DNA from 2 places in the Leisingera sp. SA215 genome. Region 1 is predicted to be linked to the other one. Evidence: riboswitches for the same ligand, from Rfam matches in the RefSeq annotation. Region 1 holds a riboswitch; the other holds the start of a gene.

Region 1 (14,696 bases):
ATACCGTGCTGTTCAAATCAGCAAGACCGGGCAGTCCAGACAGCACAATCGCTGCCAGCGGCAGCAACAGGAAACCGGCTGAAAGAGCGATCCAGGCGGCGTCAAGACCGCGCGCCGCAGCCCCCTGCCCGTCCCAGCGCCGCACCGCGCGGTCAAGGCCGGCGCCGAAACCTTCGCCTGCCGACACCCGCAGCGCCGCCAGTGCCGCAGCGCCGGTCAGCAGCAACTGCACCCCAGACAAAAGCGCGGCGCGGCCCAGATCGAAATCAAATCGGAATGCTTGGTAGATCGCGAGCTCGATTGTGGTCGCCCTGGGGCCGCCGCCAAGGGTCAGCGCAACCGCGAAGCTGGAAAGGCAGATGGCAAAAACGACAGCCAAAGCACCCGGCGCCACCCGGCGCAGCATCGGCCCCTCCAACAGCCGCCACATCGCCAGCGGCCCGGCCTTCAATTGCGCCGCCAAACGGAAGCGTTCAGCCGGTATTTCCTGCCAGCCTTGCAAGATCAGCCGTGTGGCCAGCGGCAGGTTGAAGAAGACATGCGCCAGGACCACCCCGTGCAGACCGTAAATTTGCACCGGCTCCAGCCCGATCAGGCCGAAAAAGCTGCTCAGCCAGCCAGCCCGGCCAAACACCGCCAGCAGACCCAGAATGGCGACGATCACTGGCAGGATGAAGGGGGCGCCGAGCAGGGCAATCAGCAGAGCCCGCCCCGGAAACCGCCGCCGCGCCAGTGCGCGGGCCACGGGAACCGCCAGACCGACGCTCAGCAGCGCCGACAGGCTGGCCTGAGTGAGCGTGAACCGCAACGCCGCCCAGTCGCTGGCACCCAATCCGGTTCCGGCCTCGGCCCTGAGTGCCACAGCACCCAAGGTTCCCAAGATCAGCGCGACGACAAGCAGTGCCGCGCTGATTCCAGGAAAGCCGCTTACTGGCTGAGCGCGTCCAGCCATTCGCCCAGCGCCGCATCCCGCAATTCCGCCGCTTCAGTCTCGCTCAGCAGCAGTGATTTCTCCGGCACGATCAGCGTCTCAAAACCCTCTGGCAGGCCCGCTGCCGGTGTCACTGCAGGATACATCCAGTTGGTGGTCGGAATGACCGACTGAAAGGCGTCGGACACCATGAAGGCCAGGAACTGATCGGCCAGCTCAGGCTGATCGCTGTTTGCCAGCTTGCCCGCAACTTCGACCTGCATGTAATGGCCTTCATTGAAAGCGGCTGCCGATTTGGAGCCGTCTTCCTCGGCAATCAGGTGATAGGCGGGCGAGGTGGTGTAGGAGAGCACCATATCGGCCTCGCCTTCCAGGAACATTCCATAGGCCTCGGACCAGCCCTTGGTTACGGTCACGATGTTGTCTGACAGGCCCATCCAGATTTCCGGCGCCTCGTCGCCATAAGCTGCCTTGACCCACATGAGCAAACCCAGACCGGGGGTTGAAGAGCGCGGGTCCTGTATGACGATTTTTTTGTTGCTGGCGGCCAAGGCTTTGAAGTCTGCCGGTGCAGCTGCGCCGGCGTTGTGGACAAAGGCGAAATAGCCCCAGTCATAAGGCACAAAGACCGCATCGTTCCATTCGACCGGCAGCGCGAAATCGGCACCGACTGCGTGCTCGGCAAACAAGCCGGTTTCCTTGGCTGCGGCGGTCAGGTTGGTGTCGAGCCCCAGCACCACATCGGCGTCGGACCGTTCACCTTCCAGCTTCACCCGCGCCAAAAGTGCGGCGCCGTCCCCCGCGCCGACCAGCTTCAAATCGCAGCCGCAGACCTCTTCGAACGCCTTTTCGACTGCCGGGCCGGGGCCCCAGTCGGAGACAAAGCTGTCGTAGGTATAAACGGTGAGTTCGGGCGTTTCGGCAATGGCTGCCGAGGCACCAAGCAGTCCCGCTGCAAATGCAAGATGTTTCATGCCATCCTCCTTTGCGGCTTTGGGCAAGGATGGAGGCTGTCCAGTACCTTCCCTCCGCCGGTGTGATCCGGTTCAGGTTCAACGGGTGTCATCTCAGCGCTGCCGCGCACCCCGAGGTCTCGCGGACCTTAAAGTTCAGTGCAAGGAAAGACAAGCAGAAGGCCCGTCTGGCCTTGGTGTTCAGGGCATCCGGACTGCCCTGCGGCACCCCAATAATAGGTCATTATTACTGACCAAATGTTTCGCGCGCGAAACATTTGGTGTAACTCTCTGTCCTTTCTGCCCTGTTAACCCTTGAGCCTGTGCGCGGCCTTGTTTGCAAGGGGTGTTCGCGGGCGCCTACTGACAGGCAGCGCCGCTGCGGCAACGGATGCCCCTTGAGGCGTTGCGCCTGGACAGGTAAGCACGTCCCGCAAAGGAGACCGCGCTTCATGTCGATGAACAGCTTTGGACACCTCTTCCGTGTCACCACCTGGGGCGAAAGTCACGGGCCTGCGCTTGGCGCCACCGTGGACGGCTGTCCGCCGAATGTCCCGCTGAAACCGGAGGTGCTGCAGCAGTGGCTCGACAAACGCCGTCCCGGCCAGAACAAGAACACCACCCAGCGGAATGAACCGGATACGGTAAAGATCTTGTCCGGCGTGTTCGATGGCATGTCCACTGGCACGCCGATCCAGCTGATGATCGAAAACACCGACCAGCGGTCCAAGGACTACGGTGAAATTTCCCAGACCTTCCGTCCGGGCCATGCCGACATCACGTATTTCCAGAAATACGGCAACCGCGACTACCGCGGCGGCGGGCGGTCTTCGGCGCGCGAAACCGCGGCGCGGGTTGCGGCCGGCGGTGTTGCACGTGAAGCAATCAAGGCGCTGGCACCGGGGATGGAGATCAAGGGTTACATGACCCGGATGGGTGAGCTGGAAATCGATCGCAGCCGGTTCGACTGGGACGCGATCGAACAGAATGATTTCTGGATCCCCGACGCGGGTGCGGTGCAGGAGTGGGAAGACTATCTGCAGGCCCTTCGCAAGGCGCATGACTCGGTTGGCGCGGTGGTTGAGGTTGTCGCCCGGGGTGTCCCTGCCGGCATCGGCGCACCGGTTTATGGCAAGCTCGACACCGACTTGGCGGCTGCAATGATGTCGATTAACGCGGTGAAGGGCGTGGAGATCGGCGAAGGCATGAATGCCGCCCGGCTCAAGGGTTCGGAAAACGCCGATGAGATCTTTATGGGGGAAACCGGTCCTGAGTATTCCTCCAACCACGCCGGCGGCATTCTGGGCGGGATTTCTACCGGACAGGACGTGATTGTGCGCTTTGCGGTGAAGCCGACGTCTTCGATCCTGACCCCGCGCCAGTCGATCCGCAAGGATGGCTCGGTTGTGGAAGTCATCACCAAGGGCCGTCACGACCCCTGCGTCGGCATCCGCGCGGTGCCGGTGGCCGAGGCGATGATGGCTTGCGTGATCCTGGACCACCTGCTGCTGCACCGCGGTCAGATTGGCGAGAATCAGGGCCATATCGGCTGAAAACAGGCGCTAATCAGACTGAATGCCCGCATGCCTGCGCAGGCTAGTCGTGATCTGTGGCGCATTGGCTGTGATCGCCGAGCGCGGTCAGCACCTTGCAGCAGCCACCGTTGCCGCCGTCGCAGAGGTGGCTGATCCGCTCCAGCTCCGAGGCCAGCTGTTCCAGTTGGCGGATGCGGTCGCGGATATTGGCAAGCTGGCTGCGGGCGATGCGGTCTGCCGCGGCGCAGTCGTCCCCCAGCTGGCCGTCCAGCCCCATCAGCAGCTTGATATCCTCCAGTGAAAACCCAAGGTCGCGGGCGTGCTTGATGAACCCCAGCGCATCCATCCCGTCCTGCCCGTAACGCCGCTGATTGCCGGCATTGCGGCCCGGCGGTGGCAGCAGGCTTATTTCCTCGTAGTAGCGGATGGTGGGCACCTTCACGCCGGTGGCCTTGGACAGCTGGCCGATAGAAAACATCGCAGATCCTCTTGAAGCTCTAGTGACTAGAGCCCTTAGGTTGATCCCGAATCAGAATTGAGGACAAGTGAAATGGCAGGCTGCTGCAATCATGAGGCAAAATTTGACGGGGTTTCCGCGGACTACAAACGCAGGCTATGGCTGGTGATCGCCATCAACGCCGGGATGTTCGCGGTGGAAATGGGGGCTGGCCAGCTGTCCGGCAGCCAGGCACTGAAAGCAGACGCGCTGGATTTCCTGGGCGACGCGCTGACTTATGGCATTTCGCTGGCGGTGATCGGGGCATCCCTGCGCACCCGGGCGCTGGCGGCACTGGGCAAGGGGGTCAGCCTGTTGCTGATGGGGGCCTGGGTGTTCGGGTCCACGGTGTATCAGGTGTTCTATGTCGGTGTTCCGCAAGCCCAAATCATGGGTGTTATCGGATTTATGGCGCTGGCGGCGAACTTGATTTCGGTGATGTTACTGGCGCGCTACAAGGACGGCGACGCCAATGTGCGCTCGGTCTGGCTGTGTTCACGCAATGATGCGATCGGCAATGTCGCGGTGATGATTGCGGCGCTGGGGGTCTGGGGCACGGCGACTGGCTGGCCGGACCTGATCGTGGCCGGGATCATGGGCGGGCTGTTCCTGAGCTCTGCCTTCCAGATCCTGGTGCAGGCGGTGCGGGAATGGCGCGAGGAAGAGGCGCACGCAGAAGCGCATCAGCACTAGGGCAGAGACCGTCCGCGGGCGGAAGCGAAGCGCCCGCCCGTGGGGGCGGACGGGCGCTGCCCGGGCCGACGGCCCGGGTCGGTGAAAATTAGCAGAAAAGCCCTGCGTACTCTTCGCGCAGGGCTTTCTTCTGCACCTTGCCCATGGTGTTGCGCGGCAGCGCGTCCAGCAGGATGATCTCCTTGGGCTGCTTGAACTTGGCCAGTTGGCCGGAAAGCGCCGCCTTGATCGCTTCGGCGCTTGTGCCGTCACCGTCAGGGACCACCACGGCCACCACACCCTCGCCGAAATCGGGATGCGGCACGCCGATCACCGCGCTTTCCAGCACGCCGGGCAGGCCGTCGATCAGGCTCTCGACCTCTTTCGGGTAAACGTTGAACCCGCCGGTGATGATCAGATCCTTCTCGCGCCCGACAATGGTGACATAGCCTTCGGCATCAATCTTCGCCATGTCACCGGTGATGAACCAGCCGTCCGACTGCAGTTCCTCTGCCGTTTTCTCCGGCATCTGCCAGTAACCCTGGAACACATTCGGCCCGCGCACCTCCAGCACGCCGATCTCTCCGGCTTGCACCTCTGCCTCGTCCTGCATCACCCGCGCCTCGACCCCCGGCAGCGGGAAACCAACGGTGCCGGCCCTGCGCTCTCCGTCATAGGGGTTTGAGGTGCTCATATTGGTTTCGGTCATTCCGTAGCGTTCCAGAATGCGGTGGCCGGTGCGGGCCTCCCATTGCTCGTGGGTGTCCACCAGCAAGGGCGCGGATCCGGAAATGAACAGGCGCATGTTTGCGGCCCGCTCCTGCGTGAGGCGGTCATCCGCCAGCAAGCGGGTGTAAAAGGTCGGCACCCCCATCAGCGCCGTGGCGGCGGGCATTGCCTGCAGGATCGCATCGGCATCGAACATAGGCAGGAACACCACTTGGGCCCCCGCAAACAGCGCCACATTGGTCGCCACAAACAGCCCGTGAGTGTGGAAAATCGGCAAGGCGTGAATCAGCACGTCTTCCTTGGTGAACCTCCAATAATCCCTCAGGGTCAGCGAGTTGGACGCCAGGTTTTCATGGCTCAGCATCGCGCCTTTGGAGCGGCCAGTAGTGCCGGAGGTGTAGAGGATCGCTGCCAAATCATCCGGCTCGCGGGCAACGGGGTCAAACCCGGGCTGCCCATCCGCCAGATCGCGCAAGGATCCCTGCCCCGCCGCATCCAGCGTCAGAACCTGCGACGCCCCGCAGATAGTGCAGATCTCCTTCAGCCGCGTGGGATCGCAGACCATGACGCGCGGCGTTGCGTCGCCCACGAAATAGGCCACCTCAGGCCCGGTGTAGGCTGTGTTCAAAGGCAGGAAGATGCCGCCGGCCATGACGGTGCCGAGGTACAGTTCGATCGCTTGAATGGTTTTCTGCACCTGCACTGCCACCCGGTCCCCGGGCCGAACGCCCTGCGCCGCCAATGCCGCCGCCATCCGCTCTGCACCAGCAAACAGCGCCCCGAAAGTGACCATGCCGCCATCCGGCTGCCGGGCAAAAACATGATCGTCGCGCCCCAGCGACGACTGGCGCAGCAAGCGGATCAGGTGATTGGCATCATACATTGGCGGCTCCCGTCTAAACCGGCGCCATTTGCGCCTTCTCCCCGTCCGAAATCAAGCCATTGATCTTTACGGCGCTTGGGAGCAGGGTCGCGCCATGGTAAACTCCTTAACATCGCATCGGCCTATGCTGGCGATCCTGCTGAAAGTGGCAGCGATTGCGCTGTTCACCGCTCTGTCGGGGATCATCAAGGCAACATCCGAAACTGTGCCGGCAGGGGAGGCGGTGTTCTTTCGCTCCTTCTTCGCGATTCCGGTAATTGTTGCCTGGCTCGCCGCGCGCGGCGAGCTGCGGCACGGGCTGATCACAAAAAAGCCTATGTATCACGTGTGGCGCGGGCTGGTCGGAACCTCGGCGATGGGGATGACCTTCATGGGGCTGGCGCTGCTGCCGTTGCCGGAGGTCACCGCCATCGGCTATGCCACCCCGATTTTCACCCTGATCCTGGCCGCGCTGTTCCTGGGAGAAACCATCCGGCTGGTGCGGATCAGCGCCGTTGCGATTGGCCTGCTTGGCGTGCTGATCATGATCTGGCCGCGGCTGGGCGGCGATCTAGAGAATGGCGCCATGCTGGGCGTGCTGCTGGTGGTCGGCGCCACTGTCGCCCGAGGCTTCGTGCAGATCCACATCCGCCGGATGGTGCAGTTCGAGCACACCGCAGCAATCGTGTTCTACTTCTCGCTGACCGCCTCCGGGCTGGCGCTGCTGACCGCGCCTTTCGGCTGGGTGATGCCCGATCCGAATACGGCCGCGTTGCTGGTCAGTGCCGGGCTGGTTGGCGGGGTGGCCCAGATCCTGGTCACCTCCTCCTACCGCTTTGCCCCGGCCTCGATGCTGGCGCCTTATGACTACGCCTCGATGATCTTTGCAATTATCATCGGCTATATCTGGTTCGACGAGTGGCCGACGCTGGTGATGCTGGCCGGCGCAGCGCTGGTCATTGCCGGCAATGTTCTGGTGATCTGGCGCGAGCACCGGCTGGGCCTGCAACGCGGCAAGGCCAAGCCAATGATCGACCCCAAGGGCGGATAACAAGCTCTAACTGGACCAGATACCGGAAATCATCGCGCCAAGAGCCACAATGTGGATCAGCATGATCGCCCGGTCGTTCCATAGCACGCCAACCAGGAACCAGCCTGTGAGTCCAGCCAGGAACAGATAGATATTCCAGGGATGCAAGCCCCATGCGGTGGCAGAGTATCCGAGGATCTGCACGATGGACGCGGCCCATTTCAGAACAAATGCCGGGTTGAGTGTGGTTGCTTTTGGCAAAGCCTGAGCGTCAGACTGCACGGGTCAGCCCCCCGTCGACGCGGATGTTCTGGCCAGTTGTATAAGCGGCTTCTTCCGAGGCCAGATAAGCAATCAGCGCAGAAATCTCACGCGAGGTGCCGTAACGGCCCATAGGAATGCGGGCTTTGCGGTCCTCGGTTTCAGGCAGGCTGTCGATGAAACCCGGCAGCACGTTGTTCATCCGCACGCCCCGGGCCGCGAATTTGTCCGCAAAAAGCTTGGCAAAGCTCGCCAGCCCGGCCCGGAACACGCCGGACGTGGGGAACAGCGGATCCGGCTCAAACGCCGCAAACGTCGAGATATTGATGATCGAGCCTTTCCCCTGCGCTGCCATGATCGGGGCCACCAGCCGGGCCGGGCGGATCACGTTCATCAGGTAGTATTCCATCCCCAGATGCCAGTCGTCATCGCTGATTTCCATAATGTCGCCCTTGGGCCCGTGACCTGCGGAATTGACCAGAACGTCGATCCGTCCCCAGCGGTCCATCGCCTTGTCCACCAGCGCCTGCAGATCCTTTTGCTTTATGTTAGAGCCGCTATGCCCCACCCCGCCCAGTTCCTGAGCCAGGGCCTCGCCCTTGCCTGAGGAGGAGAGAATGGCAACCTCATACCCCTGTTCGTGCAGATGGCGGGCAGCCTCGGCGCCCATGCCGCTGCCTGCGGCGGTGAAGAGAGCAACTTTGGTCATATCCATACTCCTTTGCTTGTTCTCAAGATGGAGGTTGACGGCGCGCTTGACCAATCATGTCTCATCGCGCGAGACTGCAGAAAAACTACTGTCTTGGATCTGATGCGCCTGCCCAACCTCAATGCCCTGCGGATGTTTGACGCTGCCGCCCGCCACCTGAACTTCGGCCGTGCGGCCGAGGAGCTGCATCTGACCCAAGGGGCCGTTGCTCAGCAGGTGCGCAGGCTGGAGGCGGATCTGGGGCATAAGCTGTTCCACCGCCACGCACGCGGGCTGACGCTGACGGATACCGGGCGCAGTTACCACGCGCCGGTGAGCCAAGCCCTGACGCTGGTCCGCGACGCGACGGACAAGCTGGCGCCGGCGGTGCAGCAGGTGACGCTGTCGGTGACGCCTTCCTTTGCGTCGAAATGGCTGGTGCCGCGGCTGCCGGAGTTCGAAGCGGCGCATCCGGATATTGATTTGCGGGTGGTGGCCGAGGAAAGCCTGACTGATTTCAAACGCGATGGGATCGGCATTGCTATCCGTCAGGGCGGCAAGCCGCAGGAGGGAGGTTTGAATTCTGCCCTGCTTTCGCTTGTAGATCTGGTCGCCGTGGGACCACAGGATATGGCTTTGACTTTGGGAGATACTCCAGATCTCGCCGACTTGGCGCAGTACACGTTGATCCAGGACGGGCATCGGCATTGGGATCTGCTGCTGCGTCAGGAAGGGCTTAATGCAACCGGAAGGGTTCTGCAATTCAACCAGACCGCTCTGGCTATGGATGCGGCCATGAACGGCCAGGGCATCGCACTGGTGCCACGGATATTTCTTGGCAGCCAGCCGCTGGTGGTCATTTGGCAAGCACCCCGTCTGGGGGACCAGGGATTTTATGTGCTGTGGCCCAGCGCAAGGGGCCGGGCCAAGACGGTGGTGGACTGGCTGTTGCGCCAGTAGGGCTCGGTCAGGGGCAGCCGCGGCGATTTCCGTAGCCTTAGGTGAATTAATGGCACCACCGCGGCCCCGTTCAGGCCGCCACTTGCTGCTGCCGCTAGGCTGCGGGCGACATGCCGACCTGTTTGCGGAACACCCGTGAAAAGGCGGGCTCGGACGCGCAGCCGGCAATTTCCGCGGCGGCGGCCACGGTCAGCCCCTGTTCCGTCAGCCCTTGGCAGGCGATCTGCAGCCGCCAGCCGATCAGGTATTGCATCGGTGTCACCTCCATCTTGGCGGTAAACTCCTGAGCGGAGGAAGTGCGCCACATGTACCTCGGATCCGATCATCCGCAGGGTCAGTCACGGACATCCGGCCGGTCCTCCCGGCCGCGGTTGCTCATCAACCGGCTCATGGCGAGAATGCCGGCAGCGAGCAGCGCCAGCAGCACCGCGTGACCATAATAGCCTAGCCCCGAGGCCATGCCGACACCCCCGGCCGCCCAAAGGCTGGCCGCCGTCGCCATCCCTCCGACCCGCTCATCGCCATGTATGATCGCCCCGGCGCCTAGAAAGCCGATCGCTCCGACAATCCCCTGCATAATTCGCGTCGGGTCAGTTCCCATATCAAGGGTCAGCGCTTCCATCGACAATTCCATGGTGATCAAGGTAAAACCCGCCGCCCCAAGCGAGACAATCATATAGGTCCGCATGCCCACCTTGCGATGCCGCAGCTCCCGGTCCAGGCCCAACAGCGCGCCGGCTGCAGCGGCGCAGATCAGGCGCAGACACAGCTCCCAATAGCTCACATAAGCAATACTCAGGTCCATCGCGTTCCCGTTCCTCCGTGGCGGGCAGCAGCACGCAGCGTGCCCCGGAATGATTTTCCGTCAATATGCCCGACTATGGCACAGTACCGGAATGAGTGCAGAAAAATGGCTTTGGCCGCTATGAACCGTGAAAGGCAGTCCGGCGCCGCAAAGAAAAAACCCCGCACGCAGGCGGGGTTTTCCGTGCCTTATTGGCGTGCGCTTACGCGCGGACCAGTTTTTCGTAGTCCTCGGCGATCTCACGGGTCAGCGCGCCGACTTCGAATTTGTAGGGTCCGATCTCGCCAACCGGCGTAACTTCGGCGGCGGTGCCAGTCAGCCAGCACTGCTCAAAGCCTTCCATTTCCTCCGGCTTGATGCGGCGCTCATGCACGGTGATCCCCTTGTCTTTCAGCATCTGGATCACGGTCTGGCGGGTAATGCCATTGAGGAAGCAATCCGCCAGAGGGGTGTGCACCTCGCCATCCTTCACAAAGAAAATGTTGGCGCCGGTCGCCTCGGCCACAAACCCGCGCCAGTCCATGAACAGCGCGTCCGAGCAGCCCTGCGCGGCCGCTTTGTGCTTGGATATAGTGCAGATCATGTAAAGGCCTGCCGCCTTGGCATGGACCGGGATGGTTTCCGGCGAGGGGCGTTTCCATTCGGCAATCGCCAGCTTGGCGCCCTGCATTTTGGCGTCGCCATAGTAGGCGCCCCAGCCCCAGACCGCGATTGCCATCCGCACCGGGTTGGCAGCCGAGGCCACCCCCATATCATCACCGGACCCGCGCCAGACCAGCGCCCGCACATAGGCATCCTGCAGGCCGGAAGCCTTCAGCGCCTCACCCTTGGCCGCCTCGATCTGATCGACTGTGTAAGGCATCGGCATGTCCAACGCCTCGGCCGATGCGATCAGGCGTTCGGAATGCTCGCGGCTCTTGAAGATCTTGCCGTTATAGGCGCGCTCGCCTTCGAACACGGAGGAGGCATAATGCATGGCATGGGTCAGAATATGCACCTTGGCATCCCGCCAGTCGACCAATTCCCCATCCATCCAGATCACACCGTCGCGGTCGTCATAACTTGCCATGCCGCACCCTCCTAAAACTCTGCGGGATTTCCATTTATTGCGCTAGCTGCGACCGGACCGGACACAATCTTGCGCCAAAGCTGCGATTCGATACATCTTCACCCTTGGAATGTCAACAACACTGACATAAACTGACCGGCATTACAGACGAGGGGGCACCGAATGCCTGAAGGCCGGACAGGGCAGGGATACGGCGGCGAAAGCCTGCTGTTCCTGACGGATGAGCAGCTGCGCCAGGGGATCGAGGCAATGTTTTTTGCCTACCGCGGCTTTACGGCCGACCCGGACCGGATTCTGGCAGAATTGTCCTATGGCCGGGCGCATCACAGGGCGGTCCACTTTATCAACCGTTCGCCCGGCACGACAGTGAACAACCTTCTCAGCATACTGGGTGTCACCAAACAATCGCTGAACCGGGTGCTGCGCACATTGATCGGCGATGGTCTGGTGATCAGCAAGGTGGGTGAGCTGGATAAGCGCGAGCGGCATCTGTACCTGACTGATCAGGGCGCCGCTCTGGAGGCCACGCTGTCGGATGCCCAGCGCGCCCGGATGCGCGCCGCCTATAAGGATGCAGGCCCCGAAGCGGTGCAAGGATTCAAGAAAGTGCTTGAGGCAATGATGGATGCGGATATGCGCCGTGCCTATGCCAAGCTGCGGGATTGAGCCACATGAGCATGAATGACGCCCATCTGCTGATCGTCGATGACGACGAGCGCATCCGCAGCCTTCTGAAAAAATTCCTGATGCGGTCCGGCTTTCTGGTAACGGCAGCGCGGGATGCGGCCCATGCCCGGCGGGTGTTGGCAGGGCTGGATTTTGACCTGATCGTCATGGATGTGATGATGCCCGGCGAGGACGGTATCTCGCTGACGCAATCGCTGCGAGAGACCATGGCCACACCGATCCTGCTGCTGACCGCCAAAGGCGAGACCGAAGACCGCATCGCTGGCTTGGAGGCAGGTGCAGATGACTACCTGCCCAAACCCTTTGAGCCGAAGGAGCTTTTGCTGCGGGTGAACGCGATCCTGCGGCGGATGCCGGACACTGTGGCACAGGAATGTGCCCTCAAAGTGCTGCATCTGGGCGCCATCCGCTATGACATTGAACGCGGCGAGATGTGGCAGGGCGACGAGCTGATCCGCCTCACCGGCACCGAAAGCCAGCTGATGAAGATCTTCTCGGCGCAGCCGGGCGAGCCAGTGTCCCGCACCAAGCTGGTCGAAGATCTGGGCCGCGACCGCGGTCAGGCGCAGGAACGCGCTGTGGACGTGCAGATCACCCGCCTGCGCCGCAAGATCGAGCCGAACCCGAAACAGCCGCAATATCTGCAGACGGTGCGCGGCGCCGGTTATATGCTGGCACCTGACTAAAGCCTTTTGCACTCCTTTTTCTGGCTGAGAATATCCCGTAGACTGGAACGGAGTCCCGGCTTTTTCCTTGCGGCCACAATCCGCCCCCTCCTAGGGTCGCGCCAAGGCCCGCCGCAGGAGGAGACCCCGATGACCACCGCCCTGATCACCCATGCCGATTGCCTCACTCATGTGACCCCTGACGGCCACCCGGAACAGGTCGCACGGCTGGCGTACATCCTGCACGCGCTGGAACCCTTGGAGCTGAAGCGCATCACCGCACCGATGGCCGCCGAGGACGACATTCTGCGCATCCACCCGGCAGACTACCTCTCGGACTTGCGCAAAGCCTCCCCGGCGGAGGGCTGGGCACAGATCGACGGCGACACGTTCATGTCCCCCGGCTCTCTGGATGCCGCCTTCCGCGCAGCGGGCGCGGCGGTGCGCGGTGTCGACATGGTGCTGGGCGGCGAGGTGCAGAACGCTTTTGCCGCCGTGCGCCCGCCGGGACACCACGCGGAGACCGGTACTGCCATGGGCTTCTGCCTGTTCGGCAATGCCGCGCTGGCCGCCAAACACGCGCTGGACCATCACGGCCTCAGCCGGGTCGCGGTGGTGGATTTCGACGTGCACCACGGCAACGGCACCCAGGATATCTTGTGGGACGAACCGCGCACTCTGGTGATCACCAGCCAGCAGATGCCGCTCTGGCCCGGCTCCGGCCGCCCGGATGAGGACGGCGCCCATGGCACGATCCTGAACATGCCGCTCGCGCCGGGCTCCGGCCGGGCGGAGATGCAGGCGGCCTATGAGGGGCAGGCCTTCCCGCGCCTGCGCGCGTTCAAACCGGAGCTGATCATCATCTCGGCCGGCTTTGACGCCCATCAGGACGACCCCCTTGCCAGCCTCAACTGGGCCACAGCCGATTTCGCATGGATTACCGCCGAGCTGTGCAAACTCGCCAGTGATCTCTGCCAGGGCCGTATCGTCTCGACTTTGGAAGGCGGATATGATCTGAACGCGCTGGCCGCGGCAACGCGCGCGCATGTGGAAGAATTGATAAAGGCACCGGCATGACTGAGACCCCCGTAGACCAGATGAGCTTTGAACAGGCGATGCGAGAGCTGGAAGGCGTGGTGGACCAGCTTGAGCGCGGCGACGTGGCGCTGGATGCCTCGATCGACCTCTATACCCGGGGCGCCGCGCTTAAGAATCGCTGCGAGGACGAGCTGAAACGCGCCGAGGAAAAGGTCGCCGCCATCACGCTGGACGCAAACGGCACTCCCAAGGGCACCCAGCCGCTGGACGCCGGCTAAGCTATGACCGCCGCAGCAGACACCCAAACGCGTCCCTTTGCACAAGCGCTGCAAGACGCACAGGCCCGTATCGCCGCACATATGGAACTGCGGCTGGCAAGCCGTGACGAGCTGCACGCCGCCATGCGCTACGCCGTTACCGGCGGCAAGATGCTGCGCGGATTTCTGGTGCTGGAAAGCGCCAGCCTGCATGGGGTTTCGATGGAGCCCGCAATCGAGGCAGCCCTCGCCATCGAATGCATCCATGCCTACTCGCTGGTGCATGACGACTTGCCTTGCATGGACGACGACGATCTGCGCCGCGGCCAGCCCACCTTGCACCGCAAATGGGACGAGGCAATGGCGGTGCTGGCAGGCGACAGTCTGCAAAGCTTTGCCTTTGAACTGCTGGCGGACCGCAAGGTTGGCCCCCATGCGCTGACCCTGATCCGCGGCCTGGCGCACGCTTCCGGCAAGGACGGCATGGTCTCGGGCCAGATGCTGGATATTGCAGCGGAAACCGCCGCCGGGCCGCTGACGCTGAAGCAGATCACCCGGCTGCAAGGCCGCAAGACCGGCTGCCTGATCGACTGGTCCGCCTCCGCCGGAGCTGTGCTGGCGGGCGCCGACACGGCACCGCTGCGGCAATACGCACGCGCCCTCGGCCTTGCTTTCCAGATCGCCGACGACATTTTGGATGTCGAGGGTGATGCCGCCAAGGTCGGCAAAGCCGTGCGCAAGGATGCCGACGCCGGCAAGGCAACCTTTGTCTCATTATTGGGCCTGACAGAAGCCAAAGCACGTGCAAGGGAACTGTGCGAGGAGGCCTGTGCCGCCCTTTCCCCCTATGGCGCGGCCGCCGGAACCTTGAAGGATGCCGCGCGCTTCGTTATTGCGCGCGAGAGCTAAACCCGTGCCACGCCCCGGCATCCTGACAGGCGCAGCCCAAGGAGACATCATGTCCGACCGGCCGAACACTCCGCTTTTGGACCAGATCGCGCGCCCCGCCGATCTGAAGGGGCTTTCTGACACACAGCTGGCTCAGGTCGCCCACGAGC
Region 2 (14,696 bases), on a different contig from region 1:
GCAGGCGGTGTTGCCAGGGCAGCGCGCGCTTGGTCCGCAACGGCCTGCGGCGGGCTGGGGTGAATCGCCAGAACCGCCTCCTCGGTCTGCACCGTTACCGCTGTTACAACCGGACGCACTGCCGCCCCAAGCCCGGCTGCCATGGCGGTATCCCGGGTCAGGCCGGCGCCGCCGCTGCTGTCGGTGCCGCCGATTGCCAGGATCACAGTCATGCGCTGTGTCCTGCGGCCAGCAGGGCGAGGTTGCCGTAACCCGCAGCCTTCAGCTCCGCGGCCGCCGCCCAGGCGCGCAGGCCGGTGCGGCAGCACAGAACGATCCGCCCTTTGGTCGGCAGCTCTGCCGTCAGCAGATCCGCCCGGGCAATCCGGCGTGCGCGCGGGGCGGGCAGGCCGGGCGCCTCGGCGGCATCGCGCAGTTCGATCACCGTATCCGCCGCAGTGATTTGCGAGGCCGCGACAAAGGGCAGGGCCCCCTCCGGCTCTTCCGCCTCGTCAAAGCGGAAGCTGCTCACCTGCAGGTCCTCCAGCCGGAAAACAAACAACTGTCCCCGCGGGGACGGCTGGTGATTCAGCAGAGACTTCAGGGCCAGCTGGGCCTGCAGCGCGCCGATCATGCCGACCGACGGGCCCATGACACCGGCGGTTGCACAGGTCGCCGCACGCGCAGGCAGGTCCGGGAACACCGCCCTCAAGGATGGCCCGCCGCCGCAAAATCCCCCGGCATACCCCGATTGCCCCAGGGCAGAGGCCGAGATCAGCACCTTGCCCTGCTGCCGGCATGCATCCGAAAGGACATAGGACACCGCAAAACTGTCGGCTGCATCCACCACCAGATCAGCTGCCGCCACCATACCGGCAGCATTGGCCGCATCCAAAGGCGCAACCTGCGCTGTCACCTGCAGCGACGGATTGGCCGCCAGCAGCTGCCGCCGCGCGGCCGCTGCCTTGGGCCGGCCAAGGTCGCCCATGGTATAAAGAACCTGCCGGTGCAGGTTGCTCTCTTCCACCATATCGCCGTCCATCACGGTGATACGGCCGACCCCGGCGGCGCCCAGATAGAGCAGCACAGGGCAGCCCAACCCGCCGGCGCCGACCACCAGCACATGCGCGCGGGCCAGCCGTTCCTGACCCTCAGTGCCAACATCGGGCAGGATCATCTGGCGCGCGTAGCGGCTCATGTGCGGCAGGCCGCAACCCATTCGCGGGTGCGGAACTCGGGGTCATCGGCCAGCTGAATGTCGGTCACGACCGCCGCGCTGTCGGCGCCTGCAGCAAACACCCCGGGCAGCCGCACGGGCGTCAGCCCGCCAATCGCGACCAGAGGAGTCTCCCCGGCTATCTGCTTCCAGCGCGTCACCCGCTCCAGCCCCTGCGGGTCCCATTTCATCTTCTTCAGCAGCGTCGGATAAACCGGCCCCAGCGCGACATAGGCAGGTCCGAAGGACAGGGCACGCTCCAGCTCGCTCTCGTCATGGGTCGACAAGCCAAAACGCACGCCTTTACGGCGTAGCGCGGCAAAGTCGGCACTGTCCATGTCTTCCTGCCCCAAGTGGACAAAGTTGCAGTTCAGATCCAGCGCCGCCTGCCAGAAGTCATTCACCACCAGCTGTGCGTCATGCACTGCACAGAAGTCGCGGGCGCGGGCGATCTGGCGGCGCACTTCGGCCTCAGGCTCATCCTTGATGCGCAGCTGCACCAGTTTGGCCCCATGGGGCACCAGCAGCTCCAGCCGGCCGACGTGGCCCGTGATCAGGTAAAACCGTTCCATCATGCAAACTCCGCCAAGCCGAGAACAGGGGTCGAGGGCACTGCCATGTCGCGCCGCTCCATCGGGTCGGCCTCATATCCCGCGCGCCCGGCCTCAATTGCCTGCGCCATGGCCGCAGCCATCCGGGCCGGGTCGCCGGCCTTGGCAACGGCGGTATTCAGCAGCACCGCGTCCATGCCCAGCTCCATCGCTTGCGCGGCATCCGAGGGCCGCCCGATGCCGGCATCGACAATCAGCGGCACTTCCGGGAAATGCGCCCGCATCGCCCTGAGCGCATCCGGGTTGCGCATTCCCTGGCCGGAGCCGATCGGCGCCCCCCAGGGCATCAGCAGCTCGCATCCGGCCTCCAGCAGCTTCTCGCCGACCACCAGATCGTCAGTGGTGTAGGGGAAGACCTGAAAGCCGTCTGCACAAAGGACGCGCGCCGCCTCGACCAGCCCGAACACATCCGGCTGCAGCGTGTCCGAATGGCCGATCACCTCCAGCTTGATCCAAGGCGTGCCGAACAGATCCCGCGCCATATGGGCGGTGGTCACCGCCTCCTGCACGGAATGGCAGCCTGCGGTATTGGGCAGGATCCTGCAGCCGGTCTCGCGCAGGCCGTCCCAGAAGCCGGCGCCGGAGCCGTCAGTGCTTTCCCGGCGCAAGCTGACGGTGATGATCCCGGTGCCGCTGGATTTCACCGCCGCCGCCAGAATGGCAGGCGATGGGTATTGCGCCGTGCCCAGGAGCAGGCGGGAGCTGATTTCTGTTCCGTAGAATTGCATCTCAGCCTCCTTGCATCGGGGCGAGCACTTCCAGTCTGTCGCCTTCGCTCAGCTGGACCGCTTCGCGGTTGCCGCGGGCGACGAAAGTGCCGTTCAGTGCAGTCGCCACGGACGAGCAGGCAAAGCCCAGCTCGTGCAGCGCCGCTTTCAGGTCGGTTGCGGATATCTCATGCGGTTTGGCGTTCACGATGATTTTCATCCGATGTCTCCGGTAACAGTTGATCCGCGGCCTGCTGTGCCATCGCGGGCGCCAGCAGAAAACCGTGGCGGTAAAGCCCGTTCAGGTAGAGCGTGCCGTCCTGTTCGGTCAGCCGCGGCAGGTTGTCGGGATAGGCCGGGCGCAGCCCTGCGCCGGTCTCCACCACACTGGCCTCTGCAAAGGCGGGATGCAGGGTAAAGGCGGCATTCAGCAGCTCACTGAGTGATCGCAGGCTGATGGCCCGGACCGAGCTGCTCTCGATCATGGTGCCGCCGATCATGAAATGCCCGTCCCCGCGGGGAACAAGGTACAGCGGCATCCGCGGATGCAAGAGACGCAGGGTGCGGCTGATCTCCACCTCAGGGCACTGCAGGACAGCCATCTCGCCGCGCACCGGGCGCAGGCCGGGCAGGGGTGCCGCCATGCCGGTGCAGTCCAGTGTGACACCCGCCGGGGCAGGGGTGCCATAGCGGATCTCACTCCCCGTTTCTTGCACCTTGGCACTCAGGTCGCGCAAGGCGCGCCGCGGGTCCAGGTGCGCCTCGCCGTCAAAGAACAGCCCCTGCGCGAACCGCCCCGCCAGCACCGGTTCCAGCGCCGCGATCTCCGCCCCCTCGACGCTGCGATGGCCCGTGGTGCGGCGGGCAAAGCGGCTGAGCTCTGCCCGGTCGCGGGGTGGCGCCACCACCAGCGTGCCGCGCCTGTGGACCGGGGTGACCCTGGCCCACCAGTCGAAGGCGCGGCTGCCGAGGGTGATCACTTGCTCCTCGGCGCTTTCGCGTTCGCACCAGGGCGCCAGCATGCCGCCGGCAAAACGCGCGACGCTGCTGTCCCCGGGCGCTTTCCCCCGTTCATAGACAGTGACCCGCGCCCCGCGCTGCGCCAGCTCATAGGCGCAGGCGAGGCCGGCAAGGCCCGCGCCTGCAATGGTGATCATTCCGCCGGTTCCGTCTTGGCCGCGGCGGCCTCGGCGGCAGGCACATACAGCTCGCCGCCCTCACGGAACTTGGCGGCCATCGCCTCCATGCCTTCCTTCTGCGCCTCGGCACGGATGTCGTGGCTGATCCGCATCGAACAGAACTTCGGCCCGCACATGGAGCAGAAATGGGCGACCTTATGGGCTTCCTTGGGCAGAGTCTGGTCGTGGAACTCCCGCGCGGTGTCGGGGTCCAGAGACAGGTTGAACTGATCCTCCCAGCGGAATTCGAACCGGGCGCGGCTCAGCGCATCGTCGCGGCGCTGTGCGCCCGGCAGACCCTTGGCCAGATCCGCCGCATGGGCCGCGATCTTATAGGTGATGACCCCGGTTTTCACGTCGTCGCGGTCTGGCAGCCCAAGGTGTTCCTTGGGCGTCACGTAGCACAGCATCGCGCAGCCGAACCAGCCGATCATCGCCGCCCCGATGCCGCTGGTGATATGGTCATAACCCGGTGCGATGTCGGTGGTCAGCGGGCCAAGCGTGTAAAACGGCGCCTCGTGGCAGCACTCCAGCTGCTTGTCCATGTTTTCCTTGATCTTGTGCATGGCAACATGGCCCGGCCCCTCGATCATCACCTGGCAATCCTTGGCCCAGGCGATCTTGGTCAGCTCGCCCAGGGTTTCCAGCTCGGCAAACTGCGCCTCGTCGTTGGCATCCGCAATCGAGCCGGGGCGCAGCCCATCACCCAGCGAGAAACTCACATCGTACTGGCGGCAGATGTCGCAGATTTCCTCGAAATGCTCGTACAGGAACGACTCCTTGTGGTGATGCAGGCACCACTTGGCCATGATCGAGCCGCCGCGCGACACGATCCCAGTCACCCGCTCCACCGTCATCGGCACCATGTGCAGCCGCACGCCCGCATGGATGGTGAAGTAATCGACGCCCTGTTCCGCCTGTTCGATCAGCGTGTCGCGGAACACTTCCCAGGTCAGGTCCTCGGCAATACCGTTGACCTTTTCCAGCGCCTGATAGATCGGCACGGTGCCGATCGGCACGGGGCTGTTGCGCACGATCCACTCGCGGGTGTTGTGGATGTTGCGGCCGGTCGACAGGTCCATCACCGTGTCGGCGCCCCAGCGGATCGACCAGACCAGCTTGTCGACTTCTTCCTCCATCGAAGAGGTGACGGCGGAGGTGCCCATATTGGCGTTGATCTTGACCAGGAAGTTGCGGCCGATGATCATCGGTTCGATTTCCGGGTGGTTGATGTTGGCCGGGATGATGGCGCGGCCGGCGGCGATTTCCGAGCGCACAAACTCCGGGGTCACGTAGTCGGGGATATTGGCGCCGAAATCATTGCCGTCGCGGGTGCCGTGGCAGGGCGACAGCTCGCGCAGCTGGTTTTCGCGGATCGCGACGTATTCCATCTCGGCGGTGATGATGCCGGCGCGGGCATAGGCCAGCTGGGTCGGCGCCGCGCCATCCTTGCCGCGCAGCGGCGCGGGTTTCACGGGAAACTCCGGCACCAGCCGGTCCCCCGCGACAAAGCCGTTGTCCTCGGGTTTCACGTCGCGGCCCTGGTATGCTTCGACATCGCCGCGGGCTTCGATCCACTGGCGGCGCAGTTGCGGCAAGCCCTGGCGGATATCGGTCAGCACGTCCGGGTCGGTATAGGGGCCGGAACTGTCATAGACCGGCAGCGGCGCTTCGCCCGCGGTGGGGTGGGTGGAGATTTCCCGCATCGGCACGCGGATGTCCTGGTGGACCTCGCCATTGACGTAGATCTTGCGCGACGCAGGCAAGGCGCCCGTGGTGATCTTGGGGTTGGGGACGTTCATTTTGGTGCTCCTCAAAGCCGAAAACTCAGAAAAGACACCAGATGAGGTGTGGCTTGGGAAACCGGCAGGCGAGGAGGCCTGCTTTACCGGAGTGCGCCCGTTTCAAACGGCTGTCCCCGCGGGGACAGGGGGCCAAAAGGCGCGTCCTTGCTTCCTACGCCAGTATCAACTGGGTCAGGTTCAAAGGGTCGCGCCGCCGGTTCGGGTTGCCCCGCACCTAAACGCCTCTCAGTCCCCTTGGCGGGACTCCCCTGCGTGGCTTTAGGGGTAGGGGAGGCGCAGGGGGCGCGTCAACCGGAATCTTTGTAGATTATTTTTATTTATTAAAATCATGGCGTTGTGTGGTGTGTTGGTTAAAATGCGGGGCAAATCGCTGCGGCGCGGCTTTGATGCTTGATCGCGGGTCATGAAATTATCTATAAAACTTGGCAACGCCATCCGCGCATGGCCAACAGGTATACGAGAACAGGAGACAGCATGCTGGACGCTGCACCCATCCGCACCGACTGGACCCGCGAAGAAGCGGAAGCGATTTACAACACGCCCTTTATGGACTTGCTGTTTCAGGCGCACACGGTGCACCGGCAGTATTTCGACCCTAATCAGGTGCAGAAATCCAAGCTCCTCAGCATCAAGACCGGCGGCTGCGCCGAGGATTGCGCCTATTGCTCGCAGTCGGCGCGCAACGGTGCGCAGCTGTCGGCCTCCAAACTGATCGAGGTTCAGCGCGTGATCGCCGAGGCGAAGAAGGCCAAGGAAGGCGGCGCGACACGCTATTGCATGGGCGCCGCCTGGCGCTCGCCCAAGGACCGCGACATGGCCGCACTCGAAGCGATGGTACAGGGCGTCAAGGACCTAGGCATGGAGACCTGCATGACCCTGGGCATGCTGGACGAGGATCAGGTGTTCCGCCTGCGCGATGCCGGGCTGGATTACTACAACCACAACATCGACACCTCCGAGCGTTATTACTCCGAAATCATCACCACCCGCACCTTTGCGGACCGGATCGACACCCTGAACCGGGTGCGCGAGGCGGGTATCAAAGTGTGCTCCGGCGGTATCGTCGGCATGGGTGAGCAGCAGCTGGACCGGATCGACATGATGCTGGCGCTGGCAACGCTGGAGGCACATCCCGACTCGGTGCCGGTCAATATGCTGATCCCGATCGCCGACACGCCGCTGGCCAATGTGGAAAAGCTGGACCCGATCGAATTTGTCCGCTCGGTGGCGCTGGCCCGCATCCTGATGCCGAAATCCCACGTGCGCCTGTCCGCAGGCCGCACCGATATGTCGGACGAAATGCAGGCGATGTGCTTCTTTGCCGGTGCCAATTCGATCTTTGTCGGCGACACGCTGCTGACCGCTGACAACCCGGAAGAGGACAAGGACCAGCAGCTGTTCGACCGTCTGGGCATCACCGCAATGGCGGTGGGATGTGACGGCAGCCGCTGATGGCGGGCGCCTTCCCGAGGCATGAAAAGTCGCTGGAAGCGCTGCGCAGCCGCGGGCGCTACCGGCAGCTGATGCCGCGGGACGGGCATGACTTTGCTTCCAACGACTACCTCGGCCTGGCGGGCAGCGACGTGCTGCGCGCGGCCGCCGCCGATGCGCTGGCGCGCGGCGTGCCGGTGGGGGCGGGCGGCGCGCGCCTGCTGCGCGGCAATGACGCGGAGCACGAGCGGCTTGAGTCTGAGGCTGCAGAATTTTTCGGCACCGAAGCCGCGCTGTTCATGGGCGGCGGTTTCAACGCCAATCAGGCGATCTTCTCGACCCTGCCGCAACAGGGCGATCTGGTCCTGTACGACGCGCTGATCCACGCCAGCACCCATGACGGCATGCGGCTGGGCCGGGCCGAGACCCGCAGCTTTGCCCATGGCGATGCTGCTGACGCTGGGCAGGTGCTGCGCGACTGGCGCGCAGGTGGCGGCACTGGGCAGGTCTGGATCGCGGTTGAGGCGGTCTATTCCATGGATGGCGATCTGGCGCCGCTGGACGCGCTGATGGCCTTGGCCGATGCAGACGGCGCCGTGCTGGTCGTGGATGAGGCGCATTCCTCCGGCCTGTTCGGAGATCTGGGGCGCGGGCTGGCGCATGGCATAGCCCACCGCCCCAACGTGCTGTCCCTGCACACCTGCGGCAAGGCGCTGGGCGCGTCGGGCGCGCTGATCTGCGGCCAGCGGGTGCTGGTCGAAACGCTGATCAACAAGGCGCGCGGGTTCATCTTTGCCACTGCGCCTTCGCCGTTGAACGCGGCGCTGGTGCGCGCGGCCTTGCAGGAGCTGCAGCAGAACCCCGCCCGCCGCGATCAGGCGTGGCAGGGGATCACCCATGCCCAAGCAGAGGCCAGACGCCTGTGCGGGCTGGAGGGCTTTCAAAGCCAGATCCTGCCGGTGGTGATCGGTGATGATAAGCGCACAATGGCGCTGGCGTCCGCAATGCAGGCGCAGGGATATGACATTCGCGGCATCCGCCCGCCGACAGTGCCGCGCGGCACCGCACGGCTGCGGCTGTCGATCACGTTGAATACGGGGGCAGAGGTCATCACCGCGATGTTCGAAGACCTCGCCCGCGAACTGGAGGCAAGCCCATGACGTCCATGACGCCCATGAACACGCTGGTCGTAACCGGAACCGATACCGGCATTGGCAAGACCATCTTCTCTGCCGGGCTGGTGCAGGCGCTGGAGGCCACCTATTGGAAACCCGTGCAATCCGGGCTGGAGGAAGAAACCGACAGCCAGATCGTCACCCGCCTGTCCGGCCGCCCGGCACTGCCGGAAGGCTATCTGCTGCAACTGCCCGCGTCGCCGCATCTGTCGGCCGAGGCAGAGGAGACAGAGATCGATCCGGACAGGCTGGAACTGCCCCAGGTGGATGGCGTGCTGGTGGCCGAGGGCGCGGGCGGGCTGATGGTGCCCTTGAACCGGCGCGCCCTGTATCTGGACCTGATTGCGCGCTGGGGCGCCCCGGTGATCCTGTGCGCGGGCACCCAACTGGGCACGATCAACCACACGCTGCTGTCGCTGAAGGCGCTGCAGGATGCAGGCAGCGACGTGGTTGGCGTCGCTTTCATCGGCAACCCGGAGCCTGAGGTGGAGGAAACCATCTGCCAGTTCGGCAAGGCGGCGCATCTGGGGCGGCTGCCCTATATCGAGGCGCTGCGCAGCGCACCGGGTGTCGGAAGTGACGCAGGCGGCCCGGCTGCGGGCGGTCCAGGCGCAACGCGCCCCGAAGAGGGTGCCGAGGCGCTGGCCACGGCCTTTGCCGAGAACATCAACCTCGACCTGATCCGCGAGGCGCTGAGCAAGGGAGATCCGGCATGACGGCCGACCTCAGCCAGCTGGAATTCGATCAGCAGCATCTGTGGCACCCCTACACCAACGTCGCCAAACCCGGCCCGACTTTTGTGGTCAAGGAATCGGAGGGCGTGCATATTACCCTCGATGATGGCACCCGGCTGATCGACGCCATGTCGTCCTGGTGGTGCATGATGCACGGCCACAGAAACCCGGCGATCACCCAGGCCATCCACGACCAGCTCGACACGCTGCCGCATGTGATGTTCGGCGGGCTGACCCATGATCCGGCGATTGAGCTGGGCCGCAAGCTGCTGGAAATCACCCCCGAAAGCCTCAGCCGCATCTTCTACTGCGACAGCGGCTCAGTCTCGGTCGAGGTGGCGATGAAAATGGCAGTGCAGTACCAGCACGCCATCGGCCAGCCCGGGCGCAAGGAGTTTGCCACCATCCGTTCCGGCTATCACGGCGACACCTGGAAGGCGATGAGCGTCTGCGATCCGGACACCGGCATGCACCACCTGTTCCAGGGCGCGCTGAGTGTGCAGCATTTCGTCAGCCGCCCGCCGATCCGCATCCATGAGGATTGGGTGGATGATCCGGCGCAAAACGGGCTGGGAGAACTGCGCGCGGTGCTGGAGGCCAACACGGATCGTATCGCCGCCTTCATTCTGGAGCCCGTGGTGCAGGGCACCGGCGGCATGTATTTCTACCACCCTGAATACCTGAACCAGGCACGGCGCTTGTGCGATGAGCTGGGTATCCTGCTGATCTTTGACGAAATCGCCACCGGCTTCGGCCGCACGGGTGAGCTGTTTGCCACCGGCTTCTGCACCGTGGAGCCGGACATCATCTGCCTCGGCAAGGGGCTGACCGGCGGTCATATTTCCTTTGCCTGCACCATGACGAACGACCGCGTTGCGGAAGGGGTTGGCGGCGGTAATCCCGGGATCTTCATGCATGGGCCGACCTATATGGCCAATCCGCTGGCCTGCGCTGCGGCCAAGGCCTCGCTGGATTTGCTCACCGGGCAGGACTGGCGCGGCACCGTTGCCGCGATTGGCCAGCAGATGCTGGCTGAACTGGCGCCTGCGCGGGATCTGCCGAATGTGGCGGATGTGCGGGTTCTGGGTGCGATCGGTGTCATCGAGATGGCGCATGCGGTCTCGGCGGACGAAGCCCATGCCCGGGCGCATGACATGGGCGTCTTCCTGCGCCCGTTCGGCAAGAACATCTATACCATGCCGCCCTTCATCACGTCCCCGGATCAGCTGAGCGAAATCACCGCGGGCATGCTGCGGCTGGCGCGGGAGCTGTAGCGATGGAATTCCGCTGGCTCAAACAGAACAGTGCGGCCGAGGCCATCGTGGTCTTCGGCGGCTGGGCTGTGGGGCCGGAGGTGTTCTGGCATCTGGACGGCGCGCAGGACATCCTGTTTGCCAGCGGTTACACCGATTTGGACGCGGAATTGCCGGACCTGTCCGGTTACGGGCAGGTCAGCCTGCTGGCCTGGTCTTTCGGCGTCGCCTCTTATGGCCATTGGCAGCAGGGGCGGCCTGACCCGTTCCGGCGCAAGGCGGCAGTGAACGGCAGTTTGCAGCCTGTGAACCGCGGTGCGGGCATTCCGCCTGCGGTGTTCCGCAGGACAATGGAGACGCTGAGCCTGGAAAGCTACCAAAGCTTTCTGACCCGCGTGTTCGGCGCTGAGCAAAAGGCCGAGGCGCTGGACGTGGAGGCGCGCCGCACCGAGCTCCTGGCGGTTGAGCGCCGCGGGGATGCGCCGCAGATGCGTTTTGACAGCGTCTGGATCAGCTCCGGCGACAAGATATTCCCGCCGGCCAACCTGGCACGGGCCTGGGCAGGGCAGAACGTATCGCATCTGGATGCGCCGCATGCGCCCTTTGACCGCTTCTCGCACTGGGAGGAGCTGTTCCAGTGAAAGACACGCTGCCGCCTCAGCTGGATCAGGGACGTGTGCGCCAAAGCTTCCGCCGCGGGCTGAAAAGCTACCATGGCACCGCATCCGTGCAGGCGGACATTGCGGCGCAGCTTGCCGGTCTGCTGCAAGCACAGGGCGCGCCCCGCCGGTTCGAGGCGGTATTGGAGTTCGGTTGCGGCACCGGCCATCTGACCCGGCAATTGCTGCAGCGGTTCACGGCCGGCAGCCTGCTTTTGAATGACCTGGTGCCCGAGGCGGCGCAGGCGCTGCAGGCGCTGGGGGGCGCAGCCCCGGCGCAGTCCCGGTTCGAGGCCGGCGCTGTCGAGACCCTGCCGCTGCCGCAGCAGTTTGACCTGATCGCCTCAGCCTCGACTGTTCAGTGGGTCGCGGACCTGCCGGCCTTGACCGCCCGGCTGGCGGCGCGGCTGAAACCCGGCGGCTGGCTGGCGCTGTCCGGCTTTGGCCGCAACCAGTTCCGCGAGTTGGCTGCGCTGGGGTCAGCCGCCGCCGCACCCAGCTATCTGGACGCCGGGGAATGGCCGTCGGTGCTGCCGGAAGGCTTGGAGATTCGGGCCGTCAGGCAGCAGCCGGCGGTGCTGGAGTTCGATACCGCCCTGGACCTGCTGAAACACCTGCGCCGGACCGGCGTCAACGGCCACGCCCAGCAAAGCTGGAGCCGCGGGCGGCTGCAGGAATTCGAGGACAGCTACCGGCAGCGCTTCGGCCGGGGCGGCAAGCTGCCGCTGACCTATGATCCGGTGCTGCTGGCGGCGCGCAGGACCGGCTAGCCGGCCAAGGCAGCCAGTTTGCGTGCTCCGCGGTTGAGGCAAGTTTTAGGTTTTTTCCGCGCCATAGGACCGCCGCTTCCGGCCGCGTGTTAACCTTTGTCAACTCCCGCCCGCTATACCGGATCCAGAGCCGTGCCCGGGGGTGCGGCGGGTGGAAATACTGGCAGTACGGGAGTGGCGCTAATGAATTTCAAAGCGTTTGCGGCAGCGCTGGGGGCGCTGGCGGTTTCAGGGGCTGTTCACGCAGCCGACATGGGGGATGCGGGGACGCCGATCCGGTTGTCGCTGAACAACTGGACCGGCCAGCATCTGTCGACATACATCGCCGGCGGCATGCTGGAAGAGGCAGGCTATACGGTGGAATACGTGGAGTCGGATCCGGCCGCCATCTATGACGAGCTGGCCGCAGGTGATGTCCACGCTCTAATGGAGATCTGGACCACCAGCAGCCCGGAGGACTATTACGCCGTGCGCGATGCCGGCCGCGTTGATGAGTTGGGCGACATGGGGCTGGACGCCCGCAATGGTGTGGTTTTCCCGCCCTATGTGGCGCAGATGTGCCCTGGCCTGCCGGATTGGGAGGCGCTGCGCGACTGCGCAGGTATCTTCTCGGCAGATGGCAAGGGCAAGCGCGGTATCTACGTCGGCTATCCGGAATCCTGGGGGTCGCCGGGGGCGGACCGGATCCGGGCCCTGGGCCTGCCGTTTGATGTGGTTGCCGCCGACTCCGAGGCCGCAATCATTGAGCAATTCCAGAACGCCTATAAGGAAAAGCGCCCGGTGATCGCCACCTTCTGGGCGCCGCACTGGGCGATGTCATCTTATGCGTTGCAATTTGTGCGCCTGCCGAAGCCGGAACCCGCCTGTTTCACTGATCCCTCCTGGGGGCCGAACCCCAAGGCCGCAGGCGATTGCGACTTTTACCGCGGCGGGGTGATGAAGGCGAGCTGGTCCGGATTCAAGGCGCGCTGGCCGGCTGCCCATGAGATCCTGAAGAACTATCAGCTGAGTATCTGGGACCAGCAGCCGCTGATCGGCCTGGTGGATGTCCGGGGCGAAACCCCGCAGGGCGCGGCCCGCGGCTGGCTGGCAGTGAACCGGGCCAAGTGGATGCCGATTGTCGAGGAGGCCACCGGCAAGGGCCGGTCCTGACCCGCCGGGCCCGGTTTCCGGTTTCAGTGCTCCCGCCCCGGGCGGGGGCGCTGCTGTTGTTTGCGCGCAATGGCTTGAAGCGGTATCCGCTGCCGCGCTATGCCGGATGCAGGCGTCAGTTGCGCGGAGCAGGGTGCTTTTGGAACTTGACTGATTGCACAAGAACTTAAACCGTTAATCGGAATATTTCGCATTTCCTGCCGCATCGGCTCGACAAACCGTCGTAATATGTTCCAATACTTGCATTATCCCCGGCCACACTTGGAACGTGGGCGTCTGATGGCAACAACAAGATCAGCCGCAAGGCCAGCGGCAGCCATGAACCACCGGGGTCCAAAACAGGCGCCAAGCCGGGCAATCGGCGGCGCAAGGCCACTGACAGGGAGTAGAATAATGAACTTCAAAGGATATGCGCTGGCGCTGGGCGCCGCATCAATGACGGTTGCTGCGGGTTTTGCCTCGGCGGCGGAACTCGGCGATACCAGCAAGCCGATCAAGCTGGCAGTCAATGAATGGACCGGCCAGCATGTGACCACCCATATTGCCGCCGGGATGCTGGAGGCCGCGGGCTATGAGGTGGAATTTGTCTCGGCCGGGATGCTGAACCAGTTCCAGGCGATTGCCGATGGCGACATTCACGCGACGCTGGAAATCTGGTCGTCGAACGTCTCGGATGAATATGCCAAGAAGATCGAAGAGGGCACCGTGGTCGAACTCGGCGATCTGGAGCTGAACGCGCGCGAAGGCATCGCCTATCCGGCGCATGTGGCCGAGATCTGCCCCGGCCTGCCGGCCTGGGAAGCGCTGAAGGACTGCGCGATGCAGTTCGCCACCGCGGAAACCCTGCCCAATGGCCGCCTGGTGGATTATCCCGCCGACTGGGGCACGCCTGGCGCCGACCGCATGGCCGGGCTGGACCTGCCGTTCAAGGCCGTGCCTGCGGGCTCCGAGGCCGCCCTGATCGTTGAACTGCGCGCTGCGACTGAACGCAAGACGCCGCTGCTGGTCACCTTCTGGCAGCCGCATTGGGCGATGTCGGCCTATGATGTGAAATTTGTCGATCTGCCGCCGGGCGAAGAGGCCTGTTTCACGGATCCGGCCTGGGGCCCGAACCCGAACGCGGTGAATGATTGCGATTTCTCGCCCTCGCGCATCTTCAAGGCGGCCTGGTCCGGCACTGAGGAAACCTGGCCTGCAGCCTATGAGATCCTGTCGAATTACACTTTGGCTGTGGAAGACCAGCAGCCGATGATGGGTGCGATTGATGTGGACGGCGGCAAGGTTGAAGAGGTGGTTGCTGCCTGGTTGGCCGAGAATGAGGCCAAGTGGCGCCCGGTTGTCGACGCCGCGATCAAGTGAGCCCTGCCCAGTGAGCGGCCCTGAAGCCGGCACCGGCACGCCTGCCATCACCTGCCGGAATGTCTGGCAGGTGTTTGGCAATGACGCAGGCAGCGCCTTGAAAGAGGCGCTGGCAAACCATCACTCGCCGCATGACGCTGCCGGGGAGCTGCGCCGCAAGGGGCTGATCCCGGCGGTTCAGAATGCTTCCTTTCAAGTGAGGGAAGGGGAGTTGTTTGTGATCATGGGGCTGTCGGGCTCCGGCAAGTCGACCCTGATCCGTTGCATCTCGCATCTGCTGCACCCAACCGGTGGTGAAATCCGCATCGACGGCGAAAACATCGTCGAGGCCAGCGCCAAGCGGCTGATCGAACTGCGCCGCAAAAAGCTGGGTATGGTGTTCCAGCATTTTGGCCTGTTCCCGCATATGACGGTCGTCGAAAATGTTGCTTATCCCTTGCGGGTCCAGGGGGTGAAGAAAAAGCAACGGCAGGCCAAGGCGGAAGAGGTGATCACTCTGGTCGGCCTGCGCGGCCGCGAAAACCACTACCCGCGCGAGCTGTCCGGCGGCCAGCGCCAGCGGGTCGGCATTGCCCGCTCACTGGTGGCGGATTGCTCGGTCTGGTTCCTGGATGAGCCGTTCTCGGCACTCGACCCGCTGATCCGGCGGCAGCTGCAGGATGAATTC

Evidence for each region. Region 1 has a riboswitch for thiamine pyrophosphate ahead of thiB (thiamine ABC transporter substrate binding subunit). Riboswitches for the same ligand answer to the same signal wherever they lie in the genome.
Region 2: it holds a riboswitch for thiamine pyrophosphate, as region 1 does, so the genes downstream of both, thiC (phosphomethylpyrimidine synthase ThiC) here and thiB (thiamine ABC transporter substrate binding subunit) in region 1, are expected to answer to the same signal.

What each region holds. Positions count from the first base shown of each region.
Region 1 is NZ_JBVVXU010000008.1:180,814-195,509, reverse strand. It holds gene AC0KW6_RS11255 (thiamine/thiamine pyrophosphate ABC transporter permease ThiP) at 1-952, opposite strand, end outside; gene thiB (thiamine ABC transporter substrate binding subunit) at 928-1,905, opposite strand; TPP riboswitch at 1,938-2,029, opposite strand; gene aroC (chorismate synthase) at 2,337-3,437, shown strand; gene AC0KW6_RS11240 (MerR family transcriptional regulator) at 3,481-3,897, opposite strand; gene AC0KW6_RS11235 (cation efflux transmembrane domain-containing protein) at 3,970-4,608, shown strand; gene AC0KW6_RS11230 (malonate--CoA ligase) at 4,697-6,199, opposite strand; gene AC0KW6_RS11225 (DMT family transporter) at 6,294-7,229, shown strand; gene AC0KW6_RS11220 (DUF6552 family protein) at 7,236-7,490, opposite strand; gene AC0KW6_RS11215 (SDR family oxidoreductase) at 7,480-8,184, opposite strand; gene AC0KW6_RS11210 (LysR substrate-binding domain-containing protein) at 8,281-9,117, shown strand; gene AC0KW6_RS11205 (helix-turn-helix domain-containing protein) at 9,212-9,424, opposite strand; gene AC0KW6_RS11200 (MgtC/SapB family protein) at 9,452-9,922, opposite strand; gene AC0KW6_RS11195 (branched-chain amino acid aminotransferase) at 10,125-10,991, opposite strand; gene AC0KW6_RS11190 (MarR family winged helix-turn-helix transcriptional regulator) at 11,154-11,657, shown strand; gene AC0KW6_RS11185 (response regulator) at 11,663-12,364, shown strand; gene AC0KW6_RS11180 (histone deacetylase family protein) at 12,494-13,420, shown strand; gene AC0KW6_RS11175 (exodeoxyribonuclease VII small subunit) at 13,417-13,659, shown strand; gene AC0KW6_RS11170 (polyprenyl synthetase family protein) at 13,663-14,547, shown strand; gene dxs (1-deoxy-D-xylulose-5-phosphate synthase) at 14,597-14,696, shown strand, end outside.
Region 2 is NZ_JBVVXU010000028.1:26,476-41,171, reverse strand. It holds gene thiD (bifunctional hydroxymethylpyrimidine kinase/phosphomethylpyrimidine kinase) at 1-212, opposite strand, end outside; gene AC0KW6_RS20130 (HesA/MoeB/ThiF family protein) at 209-1,177, opposite strand; gene AC0KW6_RS20125 (thiamine phosphate synthase) at 1,174-1,767, opposite strand; gene AC0KW6_RS20120 (thiazole synthase) at 1,767-2,534, opposite strand; gene thiS (sulfur carrier protein ThiS) at 2,536-2,733, opposite strand; gene AC0KW6_RS20110 (FAD-dependent oxidoreductase) at 2,702-3,670, opposite strand; gene thiC (phosphomethylpyrimidine synthase ThiC) at 3,667-5,493, opposite strand; TPP riboswitch at 5,628-5,756, opposite strand; gene bioB (biotin synthase BioB) at 5,971-6,948, shown strand; gene AC0KW6_RS20095 (8-amino-7-oxononanoate synthase) at 6,948-8,087, shown strand; gene bioD (dethiobiotin synthase) at 8,102-8,818, shown strand; gene bioA (adenosylmethionine--8-amino-7-oxononanoate transaminase) at 8,815-10,110, shown strand; gene AC0KW6_RS20080 (pimeloyl-ACP methyl esterase BioG family protein) at 10,113-10,730, shown strand; gene AC0KW6_RS20075 (methyltransferase domain-containing protein) at 10,727-11,518, shown strand; gene AC0KW6_RS20070 (ABC transporter substrate-binding protein) at 11,702-12,670, shown strand; gene AC0KW6_RS20065 (ABC transporter substrate-binding protein) at 13,064-14,029, shown strand; gene AC0KW6_RS20060 (quaternary amine ABC transporter ATP-binding protein) at 14,040-14,696, shown strand, end outside.